One region of the Novilysobacter viscosus genome, then DNA from elsewhere that is predicted to be linked to it. Evidence: riboswitches for the same ligand, from Rfam matches in the RefSeq annotation. Region 1 holds a riboswitch; the other holds the start of a gene.
The links. Region 1 has a riboswitch for cobalamin ahead of btuB (TonB-dependent vitamin B12 receptor). Riboswitches for the same ligand answer to the same signal wherever they lie in the genome.

Region 2: another riboswitch for cobalamin. It lies ahead of ACJQWL_RS05505 (ribonucleoside-diphosphate reductase subunit alpha); the one in region 1 lies ahead of btuB (TonB-dependent vitamin B12 receptor).

The regions. Positions count from the first base shown of each region.
Region 1 covers NZ_JBJMAV010000005.1:189,405-196,621, reverse strand. The annotation lists gene ACJQWL_RS09815 (efflux RND transporter permease subunit) at 1-1,770, opposite strand, end outside; gene ACJQWL_RS09810 (efflux RND transporter periplasmic adaptor subunit) at 1,985-3,166, opposite strand; gene bioD (dethiobiotin synthase) at 3,310-3,978, opposite strand; gene ACJQWL_RS09800 (TMEM175 family protein) at 3,975-4,709, opposite strand; gene msrC (free L-methionine (R)-S-oxide reductase MsrC) at 4,779-5,261, shown strand; gene ACJQWL_RS09790 (TfoX/Sxy family protein) at 5,258-5,623, shown strand; cobalamin riboswitch at 5,690-5,917, shown strand; gene btuB (TonB-dependent vitamin B12 receptor) at 6,037-7,217, shown strand, end outside.
Region 2 covers NZ_JBJMAV010000002.1:399,641-406,857, forward strand. The annotation lists gene ACJQWL_RS05495 (DUF3999 domain-containing protein) at 1-920, opposite strand, end outside; gene ACJQWL_RS05500 (DUF2339 domain-containing protein) at 977-3,841, opposite strand; cobalamin riboswitch at 3,957-4,249, shown strand; gene ACJQWL_RS05505 (ribonucleoside-diphosphate reductase subunit alpha) at 4,683-7,022, shown strand.

The DNA.
Region 1 (7,217 bases):
CTTGACCTGCGGGATGCCGGCGAACGCGGCCTCCATCTGCCTGGCATAGGTGTCGGTGTACTCCGGGGTGGCGCCCTCCGGCGCCATGCCAAAGCCGATGATGAAGCCCTGGTCTTCCTGCGGCGCAAGCTCGTCGGGCAGCGACGTCCACAGCGCGCCGGCCCCCACCGCCACCGCCACGCCCAGTGCCACCACCACCCACTTCATCCGCAGCGCCAGCTCGACCAGCCGGCGGTAGCCGCGGTCCATCGCCCCCAGAACGCGTTCGCCGGCCAGGTAGAAGCGCCCATGCTTCGTCTCGCGCCTGAGCAGCTTCGAGGACATCATCGGCGAGAGCGTCAGCGCAGTGAAACCCGAGACGATGACCGCCCCGGCCAGGGTCATCGCGAACTCGATGAACAGCTTGCCCGTACGCCCGGTCGAGAACGCCAGCGGTACGTACACCGCCGCCAGCGTCAGGGTCATGGCGACGATCGCGAACCCGATCTCCTTGCTGCCGGTGAGCGCGGCCTGGAACGGTGGCATGCCCTCTTCGATGTGCCGGTAGATGTTCTCCAGCATCACGATGGCATCGTCCACCACCAGGCCGATCGCCAGCACCATCGCCAACAGGGTCAGGGTATTGATGGAGAAACCGAAGGCGAACATCACCGCGAACGCGCCGATCAGGGAGATCGGGATCGTCACCAGCGGGATCAGCGTCGCGCGCCAGCTGCGCAGGAACAGGAAGATCACCACGATGACCAGCACCACGGCCTCGGCGACGGTCTTGTAGACCTCCTTGATCGACCGCTGGATGAAGATCGTCGAGTCGAACGCGATCTCGATGTTCATGCCTTCCGGCAGCGAGGACTGGATCCGGGGCAGCATCACCTTGAGTGCTTCTGAAATATCCAGCGGGTTGGCGACGGCCTGCTTGACGATGGCCAGCGGCACCGCGTTGGTGCCGTTGAAGCGGGCGCGGAAGCGCTCCTCCTGCGACCCCAGCTCGACCCGCGCCACGTCGCGAAGCCGGACCAGGCTGCCATCCACATTGCCCAGGATCACCGCGCCGAATTCCTCCGGCGTTTGCAGGTCGGTTTCCGACAGCACGGTGAACTCACGTGTGCTGCCTTCCACGCGCCCGGCGGGGATCTCCACGTTCTGCGCGCGCAGCGCGGCTTCCACGTCTGCCGGGGTCAGGCCGAACCCGGCCAGGCGCTGCGGCTGCAGCCACACGCGCATGGCGTAGGTGCTGGAGAAGACCTGCGCCTGGGCGACGCCGGGGATGGTCTGGATGCGGTCCTTGACCAGCCGCTCGGCGATGTCGGCCATCTCCACCCGCGAGTGGCGGTCGGATGAGAACGCCAGGTAGATGATCGGCTGCTGGTCGGCCTCCTGCTTCTGGATGATCGGCTCGTCGACCTCGTCGGGCAGGAACCCACGCGCCTGGCCGACGCGATCGCGCACGTCGGACGCGGCGCCGTCGGGGTCCCGATCCAGCCGGAAGCGGATCGTCACCTGGCTGGACTGCTCGCGGCTGACGGACTGCATGTACTCGATGCCTTCCACGCCCGACAGCGCATCCTCGATGGGCTGGGTGACCTGCGATTCGATCACCTGGGCGCTGGCGCCGGGGTAGCTGGTGTTGACCGTCACCACCGGGGTGTCGACGTTGGGGATCTGCCGGACCGACAGGCGGTCGTAGGCGATCAGGCCCACCAGCAGCACCACCAGGTTGATGACCGTGGCGAAGACCGGGCGGCGGATGGAAATGTCGGACAGGACCATGGGGGGGCCTCGATTCCTTCGTTGATCGTTCCCCTCGCGTCGGTCCAGATCGACTGGAGCCGACGTGGACGGCGATGCCGCCCGGAGGTGAAGTCACATGGGTTGTGCTGGATCTATGTGCCCGGAGGGCGGTTTGGGCGCGGCGGCGAAGCCGAAGCCGGGGAGCGGTGGTCTGGATGCGGGGGTCGAAGCCGCGCCCCCTCCTTCGCGGGAGCTACTTCACCTCGGCCGAGGCGTCCGGCCCGGTTGTCTCGGACGGGCCCGCCGGTGACTCCGCGGCAGGCGCTTGTGCACGGGCCGCCTGGCCGGCCGGTGCCGCGGCCGAGGCGCCGCCGGGAGGCACCGACACCACCGGCATGCCGTCCTGCATCATCGGCTTGGCCTGTCCGGCGGTGATCACCACGTCCCCCGCCTGCAGGCCTTCCACCACCTGGAAGAAACCGGGCACGCGCACGCCGGTGGTGATCGGCGTGCGCTTGGCCTTGCCGTCCACCACGGTGTAGACGTAGCGGGTCTCGCCGTCCTGCATCAGGGCCTGCTCGGGCACCATCAGCGCATCGCCGCCGGCACCGGTCTGCAGCTGCAGGCGGGCGAACTGGCCCGGGTGCAGGCGGCCGTCCGGGTTGGGGATGCGCGCGCGCACCCGCGCGCTGCGACTGGCCGGATCGATCACCGGGTCGATGGCGACCACCTCGCCGCCGAAGGTGTCGTCCGGATACGCGTCCACCGTCAAGCGGATGTTCTGCCCCGTTCGCAACTGCGACATCGCCGTTTCGGGCAGCGAGAAATCCACCTCGATCGGATCCAGGCGCACCAGGGTGACCAGGTCCTGGCCGACGTTGACGAACTCGCCGACGCTGACCTCGCGCAGGCCCACCTGGCCGGAGAACGGTGCGGTCAGCGTCATCTTGGCCAGCGCCGCCTGCGCCGAGGCGACGCGCGCACGGTCCACGGCCAGTGCAGCGCGGGTGTTGTCGGCATCGGACCGCGCGATCAACTGGTCACGGGCCAGCTCCTGAGCGCGGGTGTTGGCGCTGCGGCTGTTGGCCAGGTTGGCGGCGGCTTCGTTGTAGCTGGCACGCGCCAGGCTGGCGTCGAGGGTGAACAGCGGTTGGCCCGCGCGAACCGTGCCGCCCTCGGTGAAGTGGATGCGCTGGATGCGGCCGGCCACCTCGGGGCGTACCACCACCGACTCGTCGGCGCGCAGGCTGCCGACGGTATCCAGGCCCGACTGCAGCGGCCGCGGCTGGATGGTGACCGTCTCCACCGGCAGCTGCATGCCACCCGGGGGTCCGCCCGCGGCTGCGGGGGCACCGTCTGCGTCGTCGCCGCCACATCCGGCCAGCCCGGCGAGGGCGAGCAGCACGATTCCGGAAAACAGAGCAGTACGGCGCATGCCGGGCCTCGGAGGGTTAATTCTGTACCGCCCAGTTTAGCGATGTCCCCGTGCGCCGCCCCATGCCGGAAGTCGGGGTCACCTCCCCCGGTGCACGAGGACCGGCATTCGAATCCAGTCCGGGTGAGGCAGGGCCCTTTCCTTCAGTCCCCCAACGTCAAAAGGCGCCCCAGGTCGGCCGGGTGCGGTGGGGCCCGGTACGGCAGGCAACCCCAGCACGGGGCGGGGAGGCGAGCGTGCAACAGGGCGATGACCTCGGCGGGGCGCTCCATCCCGGGGTCCACGGCGTTGCCGATCCAGCCGGCCAGCCGAAGGCCGTCGGCCTGGATCGCCCGCGCGGTGAGCCGCGCGTGGCTCTGGCAGCCCAGCCTCAGTCCCACCACCATCACCACCGGCAGGTCGAGCGCGCGCACCAGGTCGGCCTGGTCGAGCGACGCTGACAGCGGAGCGGCCCAGCCACCCACCCCCTCCACCACGACCGCATCGGCGGCCCCGGCCAGGCGCCGGTAGGCGGCGAGGATCGGGGCCAGCGCCACCTCCACCCCGGCCTCGGCCGCGGCGATCTCGGGGGCCAGCGGTGCAGGCAGCGCGTACGGATTGATGTCGGCATACGCCGGGCGGGGCTGGCTTGCCGCCTGCAGCAGCAGTGCGTCGTCGTTGCGCCAGCCCTGCGCGGTTTCGATACACCCGCTGGCCACCGGTTTCATGCCCACCGCAGCCAACCCGCGCGCGCGCATTGCATGCAGCAGTGCCGCGCTGGCGACCGACTTGCCGATGCCGGTATCGGTACCGGTGACGAAAACGCTTTTCACGGGTGGGTCCTGAGCTCCAGCGCGGCCTGCAAACGGCGCTGGGCCACGCCTGCATAGATCGGCAGTGCGACGCCCAACAGCCCATAGGCCATGCCCGGCAATGCCATCCACCAGCCGGGTCGCGCCGGGAGCAGCAGCGCGATGGCCATCGAGAGCACGGCGCAGGCGATGTAGACCAGGTGCACGACGACTTCCGATTCAAGCAACTGGCGCTCGGCCGCATCCAGTCGCAACTGGCTGCTGCGACGCAGCGCGTGCACGTTCAAGGCGACGATAAGCCCCGCCAGCACCGCGAAGCCGACGCCGTAGATCACGAAGATCGTGCTGAACTGCGACATGTTGTCGATGCGGAATTCGCTGACCGCCCAGCCTCCGGTAAAGAAGCCCATGGCCGCCGACATCACCATCCGCAACGGGTACACGTAGAACAACGTCGCCGCCACCAGCGCCAGACTCAGCACCACGATGGTGAAGTCCTCCAGTCCAACCCTGCGGAACAGGCGATGGTGGGCGTGCCAGAACAGCGCCAGGATCGCGAAGCCGGCAACGAACGCCGGCAACCGGCGCAGTGCCTCGTAGAGGGCCTCGAAGCTGTCGGGCACGCTGCCGAAGGACACCACCAGCAGCGTGACCGCGAACGCGAAGGCGGCATCGACGAAGGTTTCCACTCGGCTCACGGCCGCTCCACGCAGTCGGAAGCCGTTCTGCACCGGCAGGCGCGACAGGTCCATGTCAAGTGCTCCGTTTTTCGGGATCGGCCGATGGTAAGGCGATGGCGGGGGCGCTGCTACACTCGCGCCATGTTTGCCGCCACCCCACTCACCGGCAACAAGCCGGAGCAGTACTCGCAGCTCCTGGAGCAGGCCCGCGGGCTGATGTCGGGCGAGCGCGACCGCATCGCCAACGCCGCCAACCTGGCCGCCCTGCTGTACCACGGGCTCCCCGACCTCAACTGGGCGGGCTTCTACTTCTTCGATGGCACGGAGCTGGTCGTCGGGCCGTTCCAGGGCCTGCCCGCCTGCGTGCGCATCCCGATGGACCGGGGCGTGTGCGGCGCGGCCGCGCGCGAGCGCACCACCCAGCGGGTCGACGACGTGCATGCCTTCCCGGGCCACATCGCCTGCGACGCGGCCTCGCGTTCGGAGATCGTGGTGCCGCTGGTGCGGGGTGGTGCGTTGATTGGCGTGCTCGACATCGACAGCCCGTTGCCGTCGCGCTTCGATGCCGATGACCAGCGCGGCGTCGAGGCGATTGCCGCGGCCTTCGTGGAGGCAATGGGATGAGCAGCGAGAAGATGCGCAACATCGGCCCCAAGTCCGCGGCGTGGTTGCGGCAGGTCGGGCTGCGCACGCGCGAGGAACTGGCCGAGGCCGGGACCGTCGAGGCCTTCATGCGCGTCAAGCGCGCCGGGTTCAAGCCCACGCTCAGCCTGCTGTATGCGATCGAAGGCGCGTTGCAGGACTGCCATTGGCAGGAGGTACCGGAAGCGCGACGCCAGGAACTGGTCAGCGCGGCCGGTGTCGCGATCGACAAGCTGCCCCCGCCGCGCTACAAGCCCACTCCAGGGCCGGTACGCACCACGGTGCTGACCGAGGACACCGTGGCGATGCGCCCGGACGACGACGAGCCCGACTGGCGGCGTTGAACCGCCGCGACCGCGCGTCGCGATCCAACTTCATCGGACACTCGCCCAACCCGAGCCGATCCCGTACACTGCGCGCCGCTTCAAGGTGACCCGGCGGCGTCCTGCCGACGGGTTGAAACGGGAAGCCGGTGACGCCGCCAACGCGGCCAGCCCGGCACTGCCCCCGCAACGGTAAGCGAGTCAAGCCACGGCATCCGCCACTGGGCTGCAGCAGCAGCCACGGGAAGGCGCCTGGGCCGGAAGGAATCCCTTCCACTCGCGAGTCCGGAGACCGGCCTTGATGCTGACTGGTTGCGATGCGGAGGGCATTGCGGCGGCGACGCCGGCGCTGTTCGTCCGATTTCGCGGCCCATTGCCCCTGCATCCGACTCCCTGACACCGGCACGGCCTGGCCGTGCGATGGAGACGTCCCGATGCAGCTTCGCCTGTCGATCCTCGCCTGCGCCCTCGCGCTACCCCTGTCCGCCCACGCGCAGTCCGAAACGGCGCGCGACCTCGACGAGGTGGTGGTCACCGCCACGCGCACCCCGGTGAGCGCCAACGCAACGCTGGCGCCGGTGGAGGTGATCGATCGCGACGCCATCATCCGCAGCCAGGCCCGATCGCTGCCCGAGCTGCTGCGGGGCCGCGCCGGCGTGGCGATCTCCAACCAGGGCGGCCAGGGCAAGCTCACCACCGTGTTCATGCGCGGCGCGGAATCCGACCACGTTCTGGTGCTGGTCGACGGCGTGCGCGTGGGCTCGGCGACGTCCGGCCTGGTCTCGTTCCAGGACCTGCCCCTGTCGATGATCGACCGCGTGGAAATCGTGCGTGGCCCACGCTCCAGCCTGTACGGCAGCGAGGCGATCGGCGGCGTCATCCAGGTGTTCACCCGCCGCGACCACGGCGGGATCTCGCCACGCGCCAATGCCACCGTCGGCAGCCATGGGCGCCGCGAGGCGAGCGCCGGCATCGGCGGCGGCAGCCAGGCCGCCTGGTTCGGCATCGACGCCGGCTACCAGCGTACCGATGGCATCGATGCCTGCGACGTCGCAACGCCCACGCCGTTTTCCGGCGGCTGTTTCATTGCCGCACCGCAACCGGATGCGGACGGCTACCGGAACCGCTCGGTATCGCTGCGCGGTGGACTCGATCTCGGCACCACCGTCGAGTTGCAGGCCCAGGCGCTGAGGGCGCACGGCGAGAACGAGTTCGATGGCGACTTCACCGACTACTCCGAGACCACCCAGCAGGTGCTGGGGGCGCGCGCCACCTGGACGCCCTCCGATGCGCTGACCCTGGCGCTGGGGGCGGGCCGCAACACCGATGCCTCCGACAACTTCATCGGCGGCACGTCCATCGGCTACTTCGAAACCGATCGCGACAGCGCCAGCGTGCAGGCCGACGTCGCGCTGGCCGAGGGCCACCTGCTGACGGTGGGCGCGGACTGGCTGCGCGACCGCGTCGGCAGCACCACCGCCTACGACCGCACCGAGCGCGACACCCGCGCCGCGTTCGGCCAGTACCAGGGCACGCTCGGGCGACATTCGCTGCAGGCCGCGCTCCGACACGACGACAACCGGCAGTTCGGCCAGGCCACCACCGGCAGCGCCGC
Region 2 (7,217 bases), on a different contig from region 1:
CGCCATTGCAGCGCGTGGTTGCCCGGCATCGCCACGTCGACCTGCTCCACCGGAAAGCGGCCGCCCGTCTCGTAGACGAAGCCCGCCGCGGCGCCCGCCTTCGCGCGCTCCGGGGCCGCGGCGCCCGCCGGCTGCAACGCAAGCCATTGCGGAACCGGAGCCGCCGCGCCCGCCGGTTCGGCGGCCACTGCGGTGATTTCCAGCGCCGGCGCGACGTCCCGTGGCGTCAGCCGCAGGTAGCGGGCGTGCTGCTGGCGCGGCTGCAGGCCATCGAGCTGGATGCGCCGCTGCAGCAGCCGCCGCCCGTCGCGTCCCAGGTCCACCATGCGGCCACTCGATGGCACGCTGCGCCATTGCTCCAGGTCGTCGCTGGCCTCCACGTGGTAGCCCAGGTCCAGTGCCTCCACCGGCTTCCACTGCAGCTGCAGCGCAACCACCGGCTCGCGGATGCGGCTCAGGTCCAGCAGCAGCGCCGTTGCTTGCGCCGGTCCGGCGGCGCCGGCTGCCGGAGCGCCGCCCTCCACTTCGACCTGACGCAGGCGACCGTCGCTGTCGACGCGCGTCACCAGCCGCCAGTCCGATCCGCCCGCCTGCGATGGCGCGCCCGGAGGCGTCGGCAGCGGAAACCAGGGCACCGGCACCGTCGGCGGACGCCGAGCCAGCGGTTGCTCCGGGTCCAGCACCGAGGTGGGGACCGGCGTGCCGTCGGCGTTGAGGACGTCCAGGTCACGCAGGTCCGGGGTGGCCACCTGGCGATACACCGACTCGTCCAGCGTGACCCGGTAGGCGCCCGCGTCGTCGCTGGCGAGCGTCAGCGGCCATTGCATTGCATAGGGCGCCGGCGCGGCGCCCGCCGGTGTCGCCAACAGCACCAGCAACAGGACCGGCAGCACCGCCGGCAGAATGGTGGCGCGTTTCATCGGACAGGCTCCGTCGCGGCATGCGGGATCGAGACGGGTTCCGCCAGCGACCCGGTTCATGCCGACTCCCCTGCCGACTGGGCGGACAGGCCCGGCCCCTCCACCGGTCCGGCATCGCCTTGCCCGTCCGCGCGCGGCGGCGCCGGCGCCAGGTAACCCACCACGGTGCACAGCAGGCCGTAAGCGATGAACGACACGAGGCCCAACAGGTTGCCCAGGTGCTGGCGGTCGACCAACAGGAGCTTGGCCAGCACCACCGCCATGAGCACCGCGCCGGCCAACCACAGCGAGCGCTGGCCGCGGCGCGAGCCGACGATCCAGCCCAGCACGCCCAGCAGGCTCCAGGCCACGGTCAGGCTGGTCTGCACCAGGCTGGTGGAGAACATGGCGCCGCTCCACGCGGTGCCGCCCCAGTGGTGGCAGGCGCGCAGCACGACCACGGTGACCAGGACGAAGGCGGCGGCGGCCAGCAGCGCCGCACGCTGCCGGAACAGTGCCGGCTGCACATACAACCAGCCCGCCATCACCGCCAGCAGCGCGAGTTGCGCCAGGTCCTGCGGGTTGAGCAGCGCCATCCACGGCAGCGGCCGGCTGCCGCCCGCCGCCCACAGGCCGACCAGCCACGCGACGCCGACGATCGCGACAAACAGGTTCACCAGCCACGGCCGCCTTGCGATGAAGTCATCGGTCATCGGCGCGGACACCCATCGCGGACGCCACTGCAGTGCGGTGGCCATCGCGCCCCAGGGCAGCACGGCCAACAGGTAGATCCAGCCGTCGCCCAGCCCGAGCCTGCCCCCCGCGTGCTGCAGCGACAGCGACGCCAGCAGCGGCCAGGCCAGCAGCCAGGCCGTCTGCGCCACGTCGGCGGAATGGCCCGCGGCTGCGCGCAGACCGCGGATTACGCGCCAGCCCGCCACCGCGAACAGCAGCCAGGCCGCCCACCCCAGCGCCCCCAGCGGATGCACGTGCGCGTCCTGCTGGACCAGCGCCATCGGCAACGCCGCCACCAGAGCCAGCGCGCCCGTCCACTGCAGCGCCGGTGCGGGCAGCAGACGGCGGTGCGCCTCGATGGCAATCCAGCCCGTCGCCAGCGCAAGCATCATCACGAGGTCCGGCGCCATGGCGGGCGCGGCAAATGCCTCTATTTCGGCCAGACCATTGCCCAGCCACCACGCCAGGCCCCACAGGTAGTACCCGAGCGCGAGCGGGCTGCCATCGGTCCGGCGATAGCTCCATGCGCTGGCGAAGCCGGCCAGCGCGATCAGCAGCGCCGCCATGAAGGGCGCGTTGGCCAGCGCGCGGCCGCCAGCGCCAGCCGTGTCCATGCCGATCACAAACCCCATCGCGGCCACCAGCTGCAGCCCGGCGCCGGCCAACTGCTGCAGGCGACTGTTCTGGCGCAGCCCCAGCCAGACCGCCGCAGCGCCTTCAAGCGCGAAGATGCCCGCGGTGGCACTGGCCGACAGCGCCAGCGGGACCGCCAGGGTGGCGAATCCGGCCGCCAGCACCGCGTATGGCGCCACCAGCGGCGCGTACAGCGCGCGCCTGCGCAGCGCCCAGGCCAGCGCCGCGTACACGGCGGCCAGGCCCAGCGCGCAGAACGCCAGCGGCAGGCGCTCGCCGCCGATCAGCATGTCGCGCACCAGCCCCGCCTGCAGCGAGAACGCCACCAGCGGCGCGCCGAACAGCAGGCAGCTGTCGAGCCCGTCGCGACGGCCGGCGCGGCGGCGAGCCTGCAGGATCGGCAGCAGCAGGTAGAAGGCAAAGAACAGCAGCAGGAAGGGCTGCGTGGTGGCGTAGTCCTCGGGCCGGTAGCGCAGCACGCCCCAGCCAGTGCCGATGGCGAAGGTAAACAGGAACCCCAGCACGTTGAGCGCGCGCCACGAGCGGTACCAGGCGATGCCGAAGATCGCCGCGTTGAGTACCGCGTAGTAGCCGAACAACGCGACGTGGTTGCCCGGCCCGGTCGACAGCCAGATCGGTGCCAGGAAGCCGGCCAGGATCCCCAGCCAGGCCAGTGCCACCGCGTCCTGCCTGACCGCCAGCACGCCGGCGCTGGCCACCAGCACGACGCTCAGCGCGAACGCCGCGGGCGCTGGCAGCAGCGGATGCAGCTTGAACGCGGCGAACACCACCAGCAGCAGCACGCCGATGGCGCCGCCCTGCAGCGCGAGCGCAAAGCTGCGCCGGGATTCGCGCTGGCGCCAGCCGAACACCAGCCCGGCGATCGCCGCGGCCGCGACGCCGGCCAGCCGCAACTCGATCGGGAACGTCATCCAGCCCTGGTCGCCGGCGTACTTGAGCAGCGCCGCGACACCGGCAAACAGCACCAGCATGCCGACCTTGACCGGCACGTTGCCCTGGCTGAACCAGCGGCGCACCGCGCGCAGGCCCAGGGTCACCACATCCGGCCTGCGCGGCGGCGGCACCCCGCGCGCGGCGCCAGGTAGTGGCGGCGGCGTCCGGCCGTTTGACGCTGCCTCCGCGCGCCGTGCCTCTGCGGGCGATGCCCCCCCGGAGGAAACGCCCGACGGCGATGCATCCACTGGCGAGGCTGCCGGCGGCACCGGCGCGGACGAGGATCGCGACGCCGCCTGTGCCGCCCTGGCGGTGGCATGCGTGGGCGCAGGCCCGGCCTGCTGGCGCATCAATTCGGCCAGGGTCGGGCCTTGCGCGGCCTCGACCTCGCCCTGCAGATCCGCTTCAGAGCCGGTGCCATGGCGGGAATCCGGAGCCACACGATCGGGCTCCGGCGCGCGCGCCCGGGACGTCGACCCCGCGGCAGTCTGCATCGTCGCCAGGTCGCGCTCCAGGACATCGACCCGCCCGCGCAGGCTGCCGATCTTCACCAACGCCACGATCAGCCCCACCGGCACCGCCAGTACGGCCAGAACCAGTAGAACGATCAGCCCTTCCATCGCCGACTCCCCATCCCCTTGTGCGGCGCACGTTACACCACCGCAAGGCGCGGGTGATACGTGCTGACGCCGAGGCATCAACACCACATCTTGCGTTGACGCATGCGCACCACCCCATTATGTTGTGCGCGTCGGTGCCGGCCTCGCGGTCGGCTTGAAAGGGAAGCCGGTGCGGACCTGGGTCCAATGCCGGCACTGCCCCGCAGCGGTAGTGGAAACGACCGCCGTCATGGCACTGGGGCACGCGCCCCGGGAAGCGACGGCCAGTAGGTGGAAAGAGCTCCACGCAGGAGCGGCTTCAGCCGCGATGCTTCTGGCACCCGTTGGGCAGCCAAAGCCGCTCCTGCCTGATCAAGAGCACCGGTCCGCGTCCAGAGTCCGAAGACCTGCCGACAGCCGCGCGATGCACACCGCGCGGTGACCGGCAAGCGAGTCTTCGGGGGAAGACGGCCGGTGTCGCGACGCATCGTTGATGCGGCTCGCGGGCGGCGTTCGCCCGTGCGACAACCGCGCTCCACCCCCCCAGGATTCCGCGCCCGCGGGGGCGAGGCCGTGCCTGCCCGTCCGGCCCTGCACGCGCAGGCCCGGCCGGCGGTGCGTCCGCGCCCGCGCGCGTCGTCCTTCGAGGGGGGGATCGACGACCCGTGCGCCCACGCACTGGAGTTCACGCATGACCACCACCAACACCGCCCTGGCACCCACCGAGACCGGCGCCGAAACGCCCCCGCATCCGTCGACCGACGCCACGGCAACGGCCGCAAAGCCCGCGCGCAGGCTGCCTGCCGCATCCGGCGCGCCCGGCGACGGCTTCGCCCTGGCCCCGCCCGCCGCCGCGCTGGGCATGACCGTCGCCAAGCGCAACGGCGGCCGCGAGCCGGTCGACCTCAACAAGATCGTGCGCGCGATCGTCCGCTGCAGCGACGACCTGCACGCCATCGACCCGATGCGCGTGGCCACCCGCACGATCTCGGGCCTCTACGACGGCGCCTCGACGCGAGAACTCGACGAACTGTCGATCCGCACCGCCGCCCTGCTAACCGCCGAAGAGCCCGAATACGGCCGCCTGGCCGCGCGCCTGCTGGCCGGCGTCATCGGCAAGGAAGTCGCGGCGATCGACATCAACGCGTTCTCGCAGTCGGTCCAGCGCGGGCACGAACTGGGCCTGATCAACGACCGCCTGCTGGGCTTCGTCCAGGCCAACGCGCGCAAGCTCAACGACGCGATCGATCCCTCGCTGGACCGGCGCTTCGACTACTTCGGCCTGCGCACGCTGTACGACCGCTACCTGCTGCGCCATCCCACCGCGCGCACCGTGATCGAGACGCCGCAGCAGTTCTTCCTGCGGGTGGCCTGCGCGCTGAGCGAGGACGTGGCCGACGCGCTGGCGCTGTACCGGCGCATGGCGCAGCTGGACTACATCCCCAGTTCGCCCACTCTTTTCAACGCCGGCACCACCCACGAGCAACTCTCCAGCTGCTTCCTGCTGGACTCGCCGGAGGATTCGCTGGAGGCGATCTACCGCGGCTACATGGACGTGGCCAAGCTGAGCAAGTTCAGCGGCGGAATCGGCCTGAGCTATACGCGCATCCGTTCGCGTGGCTCGCTGATCCGCAGCACCAACGGCCTGAGCAACGGCATCGTGCCGTGGCTTAAGACGCTTGACGCCTCGGTCGCCGCGGTCAACCAGGGCGGCAAGCGCAAGGGCGCGGCCTGCGTGTACCTGGAGCCGTGGCACGCGGATGTCGAGGAGTTCCTGGAGCTGCGCGACAACACCGGCGACGAGGCCCGGCGCACCCACAACCTCAACCTGGCCAACTGGATCCCCGACGAGTTCATGCGCCGGGTCGAGGCGGACGCGACGTGGTCGCTGTTCGACCCGCACCGCGTGCCGCAGCTGACCGATCTGTACGGCGAGGGCTTCGACCGCGCCTACCGGGCCGCCGAAGCCGCCGGCCTGGCCACCCGCCAGGTCAAGGCGCGCGAGTTGTACGGGCGGATGATGCGCACGCTGGCGCAGACCGGCAACGGCTGGATGAACTTCAAGGACAAGTCCAACCGCGCCTGCAACCAGACCGCGTTGGCGGGCAACGTCGTGCACCTGTCCAACCTGTGCACCGAGATCGTGGAGGTCACCTCGCAGGACGAAACCGCGGTGTGCAACCTGGGGTCGATCAACCTGGCCCACCACCTCGACACCCGCGACGACGGCCGGGTCGCCTTCGACTTCGAACGCCTGGCCGAAACGGTCCGCCTGGCGGTGCGCCAGCTCGACCGCGTGATCGACCTGAACTTCTATCCGATCGAGACCGCGCGCCGCGCCAACCTGAAGTGGCGGCCGGTCGGCCTTGGGGCGATGGGCCTGCAGGACGTGTTCTTCCGCATGCGCCTGCCGTTCGACTCCGAACCCGCGCGACAGCTGTCGCGTGAGATCGCCGAGGCGATCTACTTCCATGCGCTGTCGGCGTCGTGCGAGCTGGCGCTGGAACGCGGCCGCCACCCGGCGTTCGGCGACACCCGCGCGGCGCGCGGCGCGCTGCAGTTCGAGGCCTGGGACGTGGCACCCGCCGACACTGCACGCTGGGATGCCCTTCGCGAGCGCATTGCCGCGCACGGCCTGCGCAACTCGCTGCTGATCGCCATCGCGCCCACCGCCACCATCGCCTCGATCGCCGGCTGCTACGAATGCATCGAGCCGCAGGTCAGCAACCTGTTCAAGCGCGAAACGCTGTCGGGCGACTTCCTGGTGGTCAACAAGTACCTGGTGGGCGAACTCAAGCGGCTGGGCCTGTGGACGGCGGAGATGCGCGATGCCATCAAGATGGCGGAAGGCTCGATCCAGGGCATCGAAGCGATTCCCACGTCGCTGCGCGAGGTCTACCGCACCGTGTGGGAGCTGCCGATGCGCGCGCTGATCGACATGGCCGCCGACCGCGGCGCGTACATCGACCAGAGCCAGTCGCTCAACCTGTTCATCGAGAGCCCCAACATCGGGCAGCTGTCGTCGATGTACATGTACGCCTGGAAGCGCGGGCTGAAGACGACCTACTACCTGCGCTCGCGCCCGGCGACGAAGATCGCGAAAGCGACCGTCGGGAAGGCTGTAGCGCATGCGCCGGTGCCGGTGGATGAAGCGGTTGCCTGCTCGCTGGAAAATCCGGAGAGCTGCGAGGCCTGCCAGTAATCCCCCACGCTTTTGTAGGAGCGGTTTTAGCCGCGATCTGAAATCGTTCGCCCGCGCCGACTCCCATCGCGGCTAAGGCCGCTCCTACAGAAGTTCATGCAGTCCCCAGAAGACTCGACGCGCTCCATCGTAGGAGCGACGTGAGTCGCGACCCGCCGACCCACCGGTTCCCTGCGCGTTCGCGACTTACGTCGC